2 regions of the Pantoea sp. E2023-21 genome follow, and region 2 is predicted to be linked to the other one. Evidence: predicted binding sites of a transcription regulator. Region 2 holds the regulator's gene; the other holds the start of a gene.
The links. Region 2 encodes LexA, which represses DNA repair genes until DNA is damaged. Its sites were predicted from a motif close to TNCTGTATGTACATACAGNA; they were not measured.
Positions count from the first base shown of each region.

Region 1 (7,504 bases), 890 kb from region 2:
GCACTTTCCCAGTGCGCTCAGCGCTATGCGCTCCCTGAAAGGGATTGGTGCCACACATCTGCACGATGGACGCGGCGCCAGCGTGCTGACCCGATCCCAGCTAGCGCAGCTTGAGCAGCACTGGCCGCAGGATGAGGCCGGATATCGCCTGAGTTATCACCTGATGTATGGAGTTTTAAGCAAATGACACGCTGGTTTATTACCGGAACGGATACTGAAGTGGGCAAAACCGTGGCCAGCGGCGCGCTGCTGCAGGCGGCGCGCGCCGCCGGTTTACGCACCGCTGGCTACAAGCCGGTGGCATCCGGCTGCGAGATGACGCCGGAAGGCATCCGCAACAGCGACGCGCTGGCGTTGCAGCGCTACAGCAGCCTGACGTTAAGCTACGAGCAGGTCAATCCACTGGCGTTTCTCGAACCGACCTCGCCGCATATCATCAGCGCAGAAGAGGGCCGGCCGATCACCTTTGCGGCACTGTCAGCAGGGTTGCGCGCACTGGAGCAGCAGGCGGAATGGGTGTTAGTTGAAGGCGCAGGCGGTTGGTTCACACCGCTCTCCGAGACGCAAACTTACGCCGATTGGGTGGCAGCTGAGCAGTTGCCGGTGATTCTGGTGGTGGGCGTGAAGTTAGGCTGCATCAACCATGCGATGCTCACTGCCGAGGCGGTGAAAGCGCGCGGATTGCGCCTTGCGGGTTGGGTAGCCAATGATATCCAGCCACCCGGCAAACGCCATCAGGAGTATATCGCCACGCTGCGACAGCGTATTGAAGCGCCGTTTCTGGGGGAGATCCCACATCTTACTGATGAGGCGCAGCAGGCCGAGTGCGGGCGCTATTTGACACTACCGCAATAACCCAGGTCGCCATAAATGGCGACCCTACATTGCTTGAAGCCATTTTGTAGGGGGCTGTTCATGGCGTAATGCCGATCAGTTAAGCACCGTATCTAACCACCGCACATTCCGTAGCGGCGCGATTTATCGCGCAATGAATTGCGCCGCTACAATATGTGCGCTCGGTAATAGGATTTCATCTCTTAACTGACAAGCATTACGCCATTCATGGCGACCTAAGATAATCACGTCGCCGTTAGCCACTTGTTGACGGTGATGTCATCCAGCTGCGCCACTTTACCGTGTGCCACATTGCGTCCTTGATGCAATAGCAGGAAATAGTCGGCGACGCGGCGGATAAATGAAACGTGCTGCTCAAGCAACAAAATGGTTAAACCATATTCACGGTTTAACCGACGAATCAGGTTGCCCATCTCTTCTTCCAGCCACGGCGACATCCCTTCCGTCGGCTCATCCAGAATCACCAGTTTTGGCTGCAGCACCAGTGCGCGTGCCAGTGCCAAATGTTGCTGTTGTTCCATCGGCAACTCGCCGCTGCGTTGATGGCGCAACGAATAGAGCGCTGGAAACAGGTCAAAAACCATTTCAGGAATGGCGCGGCTCCGATCATCCTGCGCCGCCATCAGGGCAATCAGCAGGTTATCTTCCACGCTCATCTGCGAGAATATATGCCGTCCTTGCGGCACATAACCTATGCCGGTACGCGCGCGCAGCTCGGCAGGTTGCAGCAGCAAATCTTCCGGCGGCGCGCCATCTTCCTGCCAGGTCATCGAGCCGCTGTTGATCGGCAAACGCCCCATAATGCAGTTCACCAAGGTGGTTTTGCCCATGCCGGGGCTGCCCAGCACGCCGGTGCAGGTACCCGGCGGCAGATCGAGATCCACATCCCACAGAATGTGATTTTGACCGTAAAACTGATTCACCGAACGTAAACTCAGCATCTGACATACTCCTTCCAGATTATTAGCCTGAATGCTCCCGCTCTGTGTCGTCTGGCATACAGTCGTGCACGATTGATGGACACCGCTGTTATCGGCACACGCCGATATGGACTCGTCACTCCATACGATGAACATTGCAATTCCCAGGCCAGGTTAAGGATTTAGGCATCTCTCAATCTGAAATGAAGCAAATAGGCCGCTAAAAGTTGAGTAATGCTTAACAATTGCCAGCGGTGATAAATTGGCTGCACTTTGACGGTGCTGAAGGCTTAACGTTTCTGGTGCATTTGATCGTTCGTAAGGCATTAACTGCGGAAATAAGTGGCCTTAATGCCTGGGTTCTCTGCAGGCAAGAGAGCGTAAAGAGGCAAAAGAAGGGTTAATGCGGCACGCAGGAAGATAAAAATAAATACGAAAAAATTTTTTTTCGTGCTTAAGGATGGGCGCGAGAAAATTATACACAGCCGATGGGCTCGGGGCTCGATCCACTTATCCACCATTACTGTGGATAACCTTGTGCATTAGCGACTGAAAACCGTGTGGAAGCGAGTAAATTCGCGGCCTTAACACATTATGATGAGAAACTGGGCTTTTGGGTCAATGTCAATTAAAACAGTAGGTTAGTTAAAATCAAGCATGCGAATTATCTGCCTTGTCATCGAACTGCAATTTAATGACACTCTATTGACAAATGTTAAAAGCGTCCTCCGCTTGGGGATAACATTACGCAACAACAGCTTGCTGCTCGCCGCTTCAATTACGCTGAAGAAAATCGACCTAAGGTGCCATTATCGTGCAATTTTACTGTGATTATGTCCAGTATTTTTTTCTGGCAAATTCCCCATAGCAGAGTAGAATTAGCAGCCTGCCCGCCGACTTCACCAGCTGGAACCGCCAAAACATGAGCAAAGCCTTCAAACTCAACTCCGATTTCAAGCCTTCAGGCGATCAACCTGAGGCGATTCGCCGTCTCGAAGAGGGGCTGGAAGATGGACTCGCGCATCAAACGCTGTTGGGCGTTACGGGCTCAGGTAAAACCTTTACCGTGGCGAACGTGATTGCCGATCTCAATCGACCCACCATGGTGCTGGCACCCAATAAAACATTGGCGGCGCAGCTGTACGGTGAAATGAAGGAGTTTTTCCCGGATAACGCGGTGGAGTTTTTCGTCTCTTATTACGATTACTATCAGCCTGAAGCCTATGTGCCGAGCTCTGACACCTTTATTGAAAAAGACGCGTCGGTGAATGAGCACATTGAACAGATGCGTCTGTCGGCGACCAAAGCACTGCTGGAGCGTCGTGATGTGATTGTGGTGGCCTCGGTGTCGGCGATCTACGGTTTGGGCGATCCCGATCTCTACTTGAAAATGATGCTGCATCTGACGCGCGGCATGATTATCGATCAGCGCAGTATTCTGCGTCGTCTGGCGGAGTTGCAATACAGTCGCAACGATCAGGCCTTCCAGCGCGGTACCTTCCGCGTGCGCGGCGAGGTGATCGATGTGTTCCCGGCGGAATCGGATGACATTGCGCTGCGTATCGAACTGTTTGATGAAGAAGTTGAACGGCTATCGCTGTTCGATCCGCTGACGGGTCAGATCGATTCGGTGATCCCGCGCTTTACCGTCTATCCCAAAACGCACTACGTAACGCCGCGCGAGCGTATTCTGCAGGCGATGGAAGACATCAAAGTCGAACTGGTGGATCGCCGCAAGGTGCTTATGGATAACAATAAGCTGCTTGAAGAGCAGCGTATTTCCCAGCGTACTCAGTTCGATCTCGAGATGATGAACGAGTTGGGGTACTGCTCCGGTATCGAAAACTACTCCCGCTATCTCTCGGGACGCGGACCGGGTGAGCCGCCGCCGACCTTGTTCGACTACTTACCGGCTGATGGCCTGCTGGTGGTCGACGAATCGCACGTGACCATTCCGCAGATTGGCGGCATGTATCGCGGTGACCGCGCGCGTAAAGAGACGCTAGTAGAATACGGTTTCCGTTTGCCGTCGGCGCTGGATAACCGCCCGATGAAGTTTGAAGAGTTTGAAGCGGCAGCCCCACAAACCATTTATGTTTCGGCGACGCCGGGCAACTACGAGCTGGAAAAATCTGGCAGCGAAGTGATTGATCAGCTGGTGCGTCCAACGGGCCTGCTGGATCCGATTCTGGAAGTGCGTCCGGTGGCGACGCAGGTCGACGATTTGCTGTCGGAAATCCGCAAGCGTGTCGAGATCAATGAGCGCGTGCTGGTCACCGTATTGACCAAGCGCATGGCGGAAGATCTCACTGAATATCTGGTTGAGCACGGCGAGAAGGTGCGCTATCTGCACTCGGATATCGATACTGTGGAACGTATGGAGATTATCCGCGATTTACGCCTTGGCGAATTTGATGTGCTGGTCGGCATTAACCTACTGCGAGAAGGCCTGGATATGCCGGAAGTGTCGCTGGTGGCGATTCTGGATGCCGATAAAGAGGGCTTCCTGCGCTCGGAGCGTTCGTTGATTCAGACCATAGGCCGCGCCGCGCGTAACATTAACGGCCGGGCGATTCTCTACGCCGACAAAATCACGCCGTCGATGGAACGCGCGATGGGCGAAACCGAGCGCCGTCGCGAGAAGCAGCAAAAATACAACGAAGAGAACGGCATCGTGCCGCAAGGGCTCAACAAGAAAATCACCGATATTCTTGAGCTCGGCAAAAACGTGGTTAAAACGCGCGGTAAAGGCAAAACCGCGTCACGTACTGCAGCAGAAGCGGAAGCCAATTACATGGCGCTTACGCCGCAGGCGATGCAGAAGAAAATTCACGAGCTGGAAGGGCAGATGCAGCAACACGCGCAGAATCTGGAGTTTGAAGAAGCCGCCAGCGTGCGCGATCAGCTACATCAACTGCGCGAGCTGTTTATTGCGGCTTCGTGATCGTTGTATTTAGGTCGCCATGAATGGCGCCCCTACGCGGATTCAGTGGGGTTTTCGTAGGGTGCGCATTGATGCGCACCTGGAAACTAAACGGCTTGAATCGCGTGTTCCAGCGCAATGCGCAGCAGCTGGCGGTCATGGCGATATTTGATATCGGCGGCTTCCAGCGGTTCACGAATGATTAAACGCTGTTCCACACCGCTAATATCGGCTGCCGGGCTCACCACCACGGCATCGATAACGCGCTTACCAATGGCTTTTTCCATGATCGCCAGTTTATCGGCCACATTCAGGCTGGCCGCTGCGGCGCTCAGCTCGCGACCCAGGTTGCCAATAAATACCATGGTGGCTGGCGTACGACGCAGTGCGCGGGCCATATCTTCCATCAACAAGATCGGCATCAGGCTGGTGTAAAAGCTGCCAGGCCCAATGAGAATCAAATCCGCTTCGCCCACTGCGTCTATGGCTTCGCGCGTTGGCAATACGTTTGGATGCAACATCAACTCTTCCGGCGGCTGCTTCATCTCATCAATCGCGGTTTCGCCGTACACCATATTGCCTTCACCATCCTGCGCCACCAGATCGACCGGCTGTTCTGACATTGGAATCAGAAAGGCATCTACCTTGAGGAGATTGCGGATGATATTGATGGCTTCCAGCGGGCGCACGCTAAGGTGATCAAGCGCCTTAAGCATCAGGTTGCCAAGATTGTGTCCGGCCAGCTCGCCATTACCGCTAAAACGATACTCAAACATCGCGGTAGCGACGCTCGGTTCGGTGATCAGCTGATTGATGCAGTTACGCATATCGCCCCACGCAATGCCGCCTTCCGAGCGGCGAATGCGGCCGGTGGAGCCGCCGTTATCGGTGGTGGTGACGATGCCGGTTAAGCGCGAGCCTAACGGCGCCAGCGCCGACATCACGCGGCCCAGACCGTGCCCGCCACCTAATGCCACTACGCGATCCAAATCTGCCAGGGTTCGATTCATGTTTCTCCTTTGTCACCGACATCCTCGCGTTGAGGCGCAGTTGAACTGATGTGCATCAATATCTGGGGTGCATTTTACCGTATCCTGTCGCGAAAATGCGGTGAAAAATACGTTATACATCAAGATATATAGCGAAATTCACTGATGGATGCGAATCGCTAATCGCGCTACCATTCGTTTTAACCGTGTTGTCCACAATGACAACAAACTCCCAAGCCTGGGTTCCTAAGTCGTTAACGATAGGGAATGCAGGCCGCAGCCTTGAGCTGCCAGGGTGCAGAAAGAAATGACTGCATCTCCCGACTTTGGAAAGGTGTTCAGGTGCCACAATTTACAGATGCCTACGCGCGCAGCTTTTACTATCTGCGCCTGTCGGTCACGGATGTGTGTAACTTCCGTTGTACCTACTGCTTACCAAACGGCTACAAGCCGAACGGTACGCATAATAAGAGCTTTCTCTCGCTGGATGAGATTCGTCGCGTGACGCGTGCCTTTGCGGCTGCGGGCACGGAAAAAGTGCGCCTGACCGGTGGCGAACCTTCCATGCGTCGTGATTTCACCGACATAATCGCCGCCGTGCGTGAAAACGCCGCCATTCGCCAGATAGCGATGACCACGAACGGTTACCGCATGGCGCGCGACGTGGGTGCGTGGCGCGCTGCTGGCCTCACCCATATCAACGTCAGCGTCGATAGCCTCGATGCGCGCCAGTTTCACGCTATTACCGGGCAGGACAAATTTGCCGAAGTGATGGCGGGAATTGATGCTGCTTTTGAGGCCGGTTTCGAGAAAGTGAAAGTCAACAGCGTGTTGATGCGCGACGTGAACAGCCACAGTCTCAGTACCTTCCTTGAATGGCTGCGCCTGCGCCCGATTCAATTACGCTTTATCGAGCTGATGGAAACCGGCGAAGGCAGCGATCTGTTCCGCCGCCATCATATCTCCGGTGAAGTGATCCGCGATCAACTGATTCTGCAAGGTTGGCAGCGCCAGCCGCGCGGCCGCAGCGACGGTCCGGCGCAGGTGTTCCGACATCCCGATTATCAGGGCGAAGTGGGCCTGATCATGCCTTATGAGAAAGATTTCTGCGCCAGCTGCAACCGCCTGCGCGTGTCGGCACTGGGCAATCTGCATCTGTGCCTGTTTGGTGACGGCGGCGTCTCGTTGCGCGATCTGTTGGCCTCTGACGATCAGCAGGATGAGTTGCAGGCGCGCATTGCGCACAGCCTTGGACAGAAAAAGCAGACGCATTTCCTGCATCAGGGCAATACCGGCATCACGCAAAATCTCTCCTTTATTGGTGGCTAAACACAGGAGTTACGGCCATGGGTAAACCAACCGGCGACTTTGTCGCCTTAAATGTGGCGGTGATGACCGTCTCTGATAGCCGCGATGCCGGCAATGACACATCGGGCGATTATCTGCGCGAAGCGCTGGCGGAAGCCGGGCATCAGGTGGTGGATCGCGCGCTTGTGCCGGATAACCGCTACCGTATTCGTGCCACGGTGTCGCGCTGGATTGCCAGCGACGATGTGCAAGTCGTGATCGTCAATGGCGGCACCGGTTTTAACAGTAAAAACAGCACGCCAGAAGCATTGCTGCCGCTGCTCGATCGCGAAATTGAAGGCTTTGGCGAGCTGTTCCGCATGATCTCTTATGAAGAAATTGGCAGCTCGACGCTACAGTCGCGTGCGGTGGCCGGATTAGCCAATCAGACGCTGATTTTTGCCGTGCCGGGATCGACCAATGCCTGCCGCAGCGCCTGGGAACGCATTATTGAAGATCAACTGGATGCG
Region 1 is NZ_CP195344.1:386,638-394,141, forward strand. Features, by position in the region: gene bioC (malonyl-ACP O-methyltransferase BioC) at 1-187, shown strand, start outside; gene bioD (dethiobiotin synthase) at 184-855, shown strand; gene ACRQ84_RS01900 (ABC transporter ATP-binding protein) at 1,080-1,796, opposite strand; gene uvrB (excinuclease ABC subunit UvrB) at 2,698-4,719, shown strand; gene ACRQ84_RS01910 (gluconeogenesis factor YvcK family protein) at 4,806-5,708, opposite strand; molybdenum cofactor riboswitch at 5,905-6,041, shown strand; gene moaA (GTP 3',8-cyclase MoaA) at 6,030-7,016, shown strand; gene moaB (molybdenum cofactor biosynthesis protein B) at 7,034-7,504, shown strand, end outside.
Region 1: a site for LexA is predicted at 2,599-2,618, ahead of uvrB (excinuclease ABC subunit UvrB). Genes of this name have one in related genera too.

Region 2 (7,504 bases):
GGTACACCAGGCTAACCTGGCGCAGTAGTTCTGCTTCGCTGATTTCACGATGCTGCTGCACGATAGCGGCTATCAGCGACGGCATCACCAGCATATGATGGATGTTATTGCGATAGTAGGTCATCAGCACCGCTTGCTCACGCGGCAGAATGATGATGTCGCCAATATTATCTTGCTCGGTCTCGAACTTGTTCATGCCCATGGCGTGGTCAAGCAGCGCTTCCGCACTCATATCGGGCACGGTAGCTTCTGGCGAATACGGCACGTTGCGCAGTAGCTGGGTGTAGCACTCTAATTGCTCAATCAACTGTTCACGGGTCAGTGAACGCTGACGTGATGCCAGCAGCGCGGTAACGCACAGGTTCATGGCGTTGGCCGCTCCAGCTTCGTTGATGCGCACCATCAGCTTCGCCGCAATATCATTTACGGCGGGCGTCATCCAGGCTGGACGTTGTTGTTCGATAGGATCGATCGCATCACGCCACTCTGGCACGTTTTTGTTCAGGTAGTTCATCAAGGGCAGCGGTTCGCCAAAATTGACGTAACCCTGACCGAGGTTACGCAGTTTACGCAAGCCCCGAACCATCTGCAGGAAGCTCTCTTTCTCTTTGGCAGCGCCACGCAGCTCTTTAGCGTAAGTCCCCACCTCCATCACGTGCTCGTAGCCAATGTAAATCGGCACGAAGGTGATCGGACGGCTGCCGCCGCGCAGCATCGCCTGCAGCGTCATTGATAAGGTACCGGTTTTCGGGTCCAGCAAACGGCCGGTACGCGAACGTCCGCCTTCCACGAAGTATTCAACCGAGTAACCACGGCTAAACAGCTCGCCGAGGTACTCACGGAACACGGTGGAATAGAGTTTGTTGCCCTTAAAGGTACGACGAATAAAGAACGCGCCTAAACGCCGGAAAATCGGGCCGGCCGGCCAGAAGTTCAGGTTGATCCCCGCCGCGATATGCGGCGGTACAAGTCCTTGATGATAAAGCACGTAGGAGAGCAGCAGATAATCCATGTGGCTGCGGTGGCACGGCACATAGACAATCTCATGACCATCCTGCGCCAGCTGACGCACGCGCTCACCGCCATGAACGTTGATGCCCTGATACAGGCGGCTCCACAGCCATCCCATCACGCGGTCAGTGACTTTAATGGCTTCATAAGAGAAGTTCGCCGCCACTTCTTCCATCATTTCAATGGCATTCTGCTGGGCTTTCTCATGGGAAATCTTTTTACTGCGCGCTTCATCTTCTACCGCTTTTTCAATCGCTTTGGACTGCAAAAGTTTATTGAAGAGATCCTGACGCGCAGGCAGACGCGGACCGACTGCGGCCAGACGTTGGCGGGCAAAGTGAATACGCGCCACGCGAGCCAGCTTCTGCGCAATCGACTTATCGGTGCCGTGTTCGGTCGCCATTTGGCGCAGCGAAACGGTTTGCGAAAAGCGCACAAAGCTGTCGCGGCCGTGCCACAAAATAGCGAAGAACTTCTGAACACCATTGAGAATACGCAGATGTGGCGTGGACTCACCGGATGTTTCACGTCCCGGCGCGCGACCAAACATCACCGCAACCGGCAGCATTTGCACATCAAGATGCGGGTTGCTGCGGTGCAAATCCAGATAATCGTGGAACAGCTTTACCGATTCGGGATTTGCCACGAAATAGGGAATGACGCGTGGGCCATCGTGAATAAACACGTGACGCGGCAGCAGGGTGCCATCGATCTCCAGCGGAGCCAGCGGATCGGGCAGATCATGTTTCAGGCATTGAGCACGCAGCGTGAGTAGGTCAGCCTTTGAATCATAAGGCAAAACATACATCACAGGACGTGTCGGATCGATCCCGTGCTCAGAGACGGGATCGGTCGGAATGACCTTACTTTTTACCAAAATAGAGAGTGGTAAATTCAATAATTTGTAATAGAGTTTACGCCAACCTGACATAGACAACTTTAAGCCTCTTGTTAGCAAAGCGCGGCAAGCATACCAGAAAGCGCAGCGAAGGTCTGTGGCTCTGCCGCCTCAAACTGCCCTCACATTGACGTCAAAATAGTTCAAGGGTTCCATAGACATGGCAAATAACGTCACCGGTTTAGTAAGAATAGTGAAAGCCGCCGGTTATTCCTGGCAGGGGTTACGCGCCGCATGGCAGCACGAAGCCGCATTTCGGCAGGAAGCCGTTGCCGCGCTGGTGGCTATTCTTGTGGCCTGCTGGCTGGATGTAGATACCATCGCCCGCATCTTAATGATTGGCTCGGTGGTGCTGGTTATCATCGTTGAGATCCTTAATAGCGCTATCGAAGCGGTGGTGGACCGCATTGGTCAAGAGCAACATCCGCTCGCGGGCCGTGCCAAAGACATGGGATCGGCTGCCGTATTACTGACTATCTTACTGGCTCTGTTCGTCTGGATCGCGCTGCTCTGGACGCATTTGAGATAGGGATTCCAGATTCATCAAACCGCTGATTTTTCCCTCTGTTACGGTTTTCATTTCGCCAATACCTGTATATACTCACAGCGACTGTATAAACAACCAGGGGGCGGGATGAAAGCGTTAACTGCACGGCAGCAACAGGTCTATGACCTGATTCGCGACCATATTAACCAGACGGGCATGCCGCCAACGCGTGCGGAAATTGCTGCGCAACTGGGTTTTCGCTCGCCCAATGCTGCTGAAGAGCATCTGAAAGCGCTGGCGCGTAAAGGCGTAATTGAAATTGTTTCCGGCGCATCGCGCGGGATTCGCCTGTTGATGGAAGAAGAACCGAGCGAAGGTCTGCCGCTGATTGGCCGCGTCGCTGCCGGTGAGCCCTTGCTGGCACAGGAACACATCGAAGCCCACTACCAGGTGGATGCTAACCTGTTCAAACCGAGCGCTGATTTTCTGTTGCGCGTGAGCGGTATGTCGATGAAAGACATTGGCATTATGGATGGCGATCTGTTGGCGGTGCATAAAACTCAGGAAGTGCGTAACGGCCAGGTTGTAGTGGCGCGCATTGATGATGAAGTCACCGTGAAACGCTGGAAAAAGCAGGGTGCGATTGTTCATCTTCTGCCAGAAAATACCGATTTTCAGCCGATTGTCGTTGATACCCGTGAGCAGTCGCTAACCGTTGAAGGTTTGGCTGTCGGGATTGTGCGCAACGGCGAGTGGCTCTAATCAGTTTCTGAGCCTCACCCACTGCGGTGGCGTATCATGCGCTAACCGCAGTCTGCTGTTTTACTTCTCTGTGACTCTTTCTGCGGCTCACTCTGGCGCCATTACGCTGATTACCGCAAACAACGGAATGGGCGAATGCAGCTGTTTTCCTCTTCAGATAAAACGCTCTGGCGGCTGGCGCTGCCGATGATCCTTTCAAACATCACCGTCCCGTTATTGGGCGTGGTGGATACTGCCGTTATTGGTCATCTCGATAGCCCTATCTATTTGGGCGGTGTCGCGGTTGGCACGACGGCAACCAGCTTCATCTTTATGCTCCTATTGTTCCTGCGCATGAGCACGACCGGACTCACCGCTCAGGCATTTGGTGCTAATGATAAAACCGCGCTGGCGCGCGCCTTAACGCAACCGCTGCTGATTGCGCTGGTTTTTGGGGTGCTGTTTATGGTGCTGCGGACGCCGGTAAGCAGTTTGGCTGCAGCCTTGATGGGTGGCAGCCCGGAAGTGCAACACCAGGCGAAAATATTCATTGAGATTCGCTGGCTAAGTGCGCCAGCGACCTTAGCCAATCTGGTGATTCTCGGCTGGCTGCTGGGCGTGCAGTATGCACGTGCGCCGATGGTGCTGCTGATCATTGGCAATCTGGTCAACATCCTGCTTGATCTGCTGTTTGTCCTCAAACTGCATTGGGGCGTGGCCGGGGCGGCGGCGGCAACCGCACTGGCAGAATATGTCACGCTGGGCGTGGGGCTGTGGATGGTGGCGCGTGTGCTGAAAATGCGCGGTATCCACTTTACTCTGCTAAAAAGCAGCTGGCGCGGCGATGCGGCACGGCTGTTCCGCCTTAATCGCGACATTATGCTGCGCTCCTTAATGCTGCAAATCTGTTTTGCCTCGCTCACGATTCTTGGTGCGCGTATTGGACCGGATGTGGTAGCGGTCAATGCTGTACTGCTGATGTTCCTCACTTTTACTGCTTACGCGCTGGATGGTTTTGCCTACGCAGTTGAAGCCTGCTCCGGTGAGGCCGTTGGGGCCAAAGATCGCAGTCGATTATTGCTTATCTGGCATGCGGCCTGCCGTCAGGCCTGTTTTGTTGCGGTGATATTTGCGCTGATTTATGCCTTTACGGGTCCGCAGATAGTGGCGATGCTGACTTCACTGGAAGCGCTGCGCGAAATGGCCGATCGCTACCTTATCTGGCAAGTGATTCTGCCGCTGGTTGGTGTTTGGTGCTATCTGCTGGATGGCATGTTTATTGGCGCAACGCGTGGCCGTGAAATGCGTAACAGCATGGTGATAGCGGCAATCGGCTATGGCTTATCACTATTGACGCTGCCGTGGCTGGGCAACCACGGTTTATGGCTGGCGGTGACGGTATTTCTCGCGTTACGTGGGCTCTCGCTGTGGGTAATCTGGCGTGGGCACTGGCAACGTAATAGCTGGTTCAATGCCTGAATAAGCGAAGCGTAAACTACAGATTAATCTGTAATTCTCTGCAAACTACGAAACGGCTACTACAATTACCTTATACGGCGCAAATGAGTAGCGCGTTGTGTGGGTATATCGCCTGATAGGCAGGCAATATATCTATCTCACTCAGGATGAAGTGGAGGATTATTATGAGCAAAGACGAAGCGAGCGGAAACTGGAAGCAGTTCAAAGGTAAAATGAAGGAAAAGTGGGGCAAGCTTACGGATGATGATATGACCGTAATCGAAGGTAAACGCGAGCAGCTTGTCGGTAAAATCCAGGAACGCTACGGGTATGCGAAAGACCAAGCAGAGACCGAAGTGAAAGAATGGGAAACCCACAACAAAGATTACCGCTGGTAGTCGATTTCCCCTATTACGGATGATGCTCCTACCCACCGGTCGTTATGATCGGGTCGGCACATGGAAGTGCCCATTACGCCTTTCTCACCCGTTTTTTACCTTCAACCTGATGGTCGTGTTCGCAACTTTCATGATGCGTACAAGCCGCAACCTCTGCACAATTCTCACACAAGCCATGAGCTTCAATCACCGTATGACGCAGTGAAAATCCCGCCTGATCTGCCAGCGCCGCTATGGTTTTTTCTACGCCATGAGCATGTTTTTCGCTTACCGCCGCGCAACCGTCGCACACCAGCATTACCGAAGTATGTGCCGGCTCATCAAAATGATGGCAAACCACATAACTGTTATTCGACTCAACACGATGAATGAACCCCTGTTCCAACAGGAAATCAAGCGCGCGGTAAATGGTGGGGGGCTTAGCTTGGGGCTCACTGACGCGTAATTGATCCAGCAAATCGTAAGCACTTATCGAACCATTCTGCTCTGCCATCAAACGCAACACTTCGGCGCGTTGAGGGGTGAGGCGCACGCCGCGGTCAAGACACAGTGATTCTGCCTGAGTAAGAAGTTGTTCGGGCGTGAGGTTAGACATAAGTATTCTCCGGGTAGCAGGTGATGTTATTTTATCACACAAATTTTTGCCCTGCTGTGATTGCTTATTATCCTTAAAATCCGCAAGAAAATTCTCATCAATCAATAAATTATCAGCCTATTTTGTCCGCTAATGTTGCCTCAACGGTTTAACCTGTAAAAAGCGTCCCGCCAGACAGCGTAACGGTAGCAGGCTTTTGCGTTGCAACTCACCTGGTTAGCGGCTATGGTTCAAAAGGCCTTAAGTAATTTCTGGTATCAAACTACCCACTAGTAATTTTTCTGCATATAAAAACAGCGGAGTGGTGCTTACGCATCCAATTCTGCGAATAGCAGTGCTATTTCCTTTCAATTCACAGCAATGAAGCGTTAGCCAGCGTTCAGAATAGCGGCTAACTAAACTTTCAGTCGGTGAGTGATTCAGCGACATTTCAAAGGTGATGGCAGGCTCATGGTGAAGACATTATTCAGGCACAAAAAAGTAGCTTATCTTGTTGGTTTGAATGCAGTATTTCTTTCTTCCTCAGCGCTGGCAGCAGGTACATGGTATGACGCACGTAACGACGCAATGGGCGGTACGGGCGTAGCTTCTTCTACCTGGAGTTCAGCAGTGCTGGCTAACCCCGCATTGATGACCAAAGCGCAGCCTGAAGATAACGTCAGCATCATCTTTCCTTCAGCGGGCGCGCAGGTTACCGATAAAGACAAATTAATTGATCGGGTCGATGACATTACCGATACCGTCGATCGTTATCAGGATGTAATCGATAAACTGACCTTTGCTGATTACCTCAATGGTTATCCGCAACTGAAGGCCGCCGCAGGCGATATGGCCAATCAGCTCAGCGATCTGCGCGGCAATAAAGCCCATGCAAATGCAGGTGTGGCGCTGGCCGTCACCGTCCCGAATGAAACGTTACCTTTTGCTTTTATTACTAAAGCCTACGGCAGTGCGATCGTACGCGCCAACGTCGCAGACAGTGATATTGCCTACCTGCGGGCTGTTGCCAACGGCACGCGAATTCCTGTTCCGGGCGATGAGGATAACTTGCGTTCCAGCGCTAACGGCCTGGCTGCGCTAGTCACCGATTATGGTGTGTCAGTCGCGCATGAGTTCTCGGTTGCAGGCCATCCAGTCTCGATTGGCGTAACACCAAAGCTGCAGAAAACCTGGCTGTATAACTACACCGCCAGTATCTACAACTACGACAAGAGTGACATCAACAGCAGCCGCTATCGTAGCAGCGATACCGGTTTTAACATGGATGCCGGTATTGCCACCGATTTCGGCGATAACTGGACCTTGGGTGTTACGGGCCAGAACCTGATTTCGCGTGATATCGACACCAAAGAGGTGAACGGCTACCGCGATACTTACCAAATTCGCCCGCTGGTCACTACCGGACTTTCCTGGAATAACGGGCCATTCACGCTGGCGGGTGATGTTGATCTGACTGAAACCAAGCGCTTCAAATCGGAAGATACCAGCCAGTATGCCGGCGTGGGTGCGGAATACCGTGTGCTGGATTGGCTGGCGCTGCGTGCCGGTTATCGTGCCGATCTGAAGTCAACCGATACCGATGTGTTCACCGCCGGCTTGGGCGTTTCACCGTTCAACAATACCGTCCATCTCGACCTGGCCGGGTCGGTAGGTAAGGACAATACCGTGGGTGCGATGTTGCAGCTCGGATTTAACTTCTAATCGCCTGACTGATAACGGGCGGCTGTGTCGCCCGTTTTGCTGTGATATGATTGCGCAGTTTCTCATCACTTAACTTACTGCGGATTTACTGCGTTTCATGACCGATACTTTCTCCTCGCAACGTTTCTCCATCGCCCCCATGCTCGACTGGACCGATCGTCACTGTCGTTATTTCCACCGTCAGCTGAGTGGTGACACGCTGCTGTACACCGAAA
Region 2 is NZ_CP195344.1:3,600,388-3,607,891, forward strand. Features, by position in the region: gene plsB (glycerol-3-phosphate 1-O-acyltransferase PlsB) at 1-1,942, opposite strand, end outside; gene ACRQ84_RS16865 (diacylglycerol kinase) at 2,070-2,438, shown strand; gene lexA (transcriptional repressor LexA) at 2,544-3,158, shown strand; gene dinF (MATE family efflux transporter DinF) at 3,294-4,616, shown strand; gene ACRQ84_RS16880 (CsbD family protein) at 4,781-4,993, shown strand; gene zur (zinc uptake transcriptional repressor Zur) at 5,067-5,588, opposite strand; gene traF (conjugal transfer protein TraF) at 6,039-7,289, shown strand; gene dusA (tRNA dihydrouridine(20/20a) synthase DusA) at 7,387-7,504, shown strand, end outside.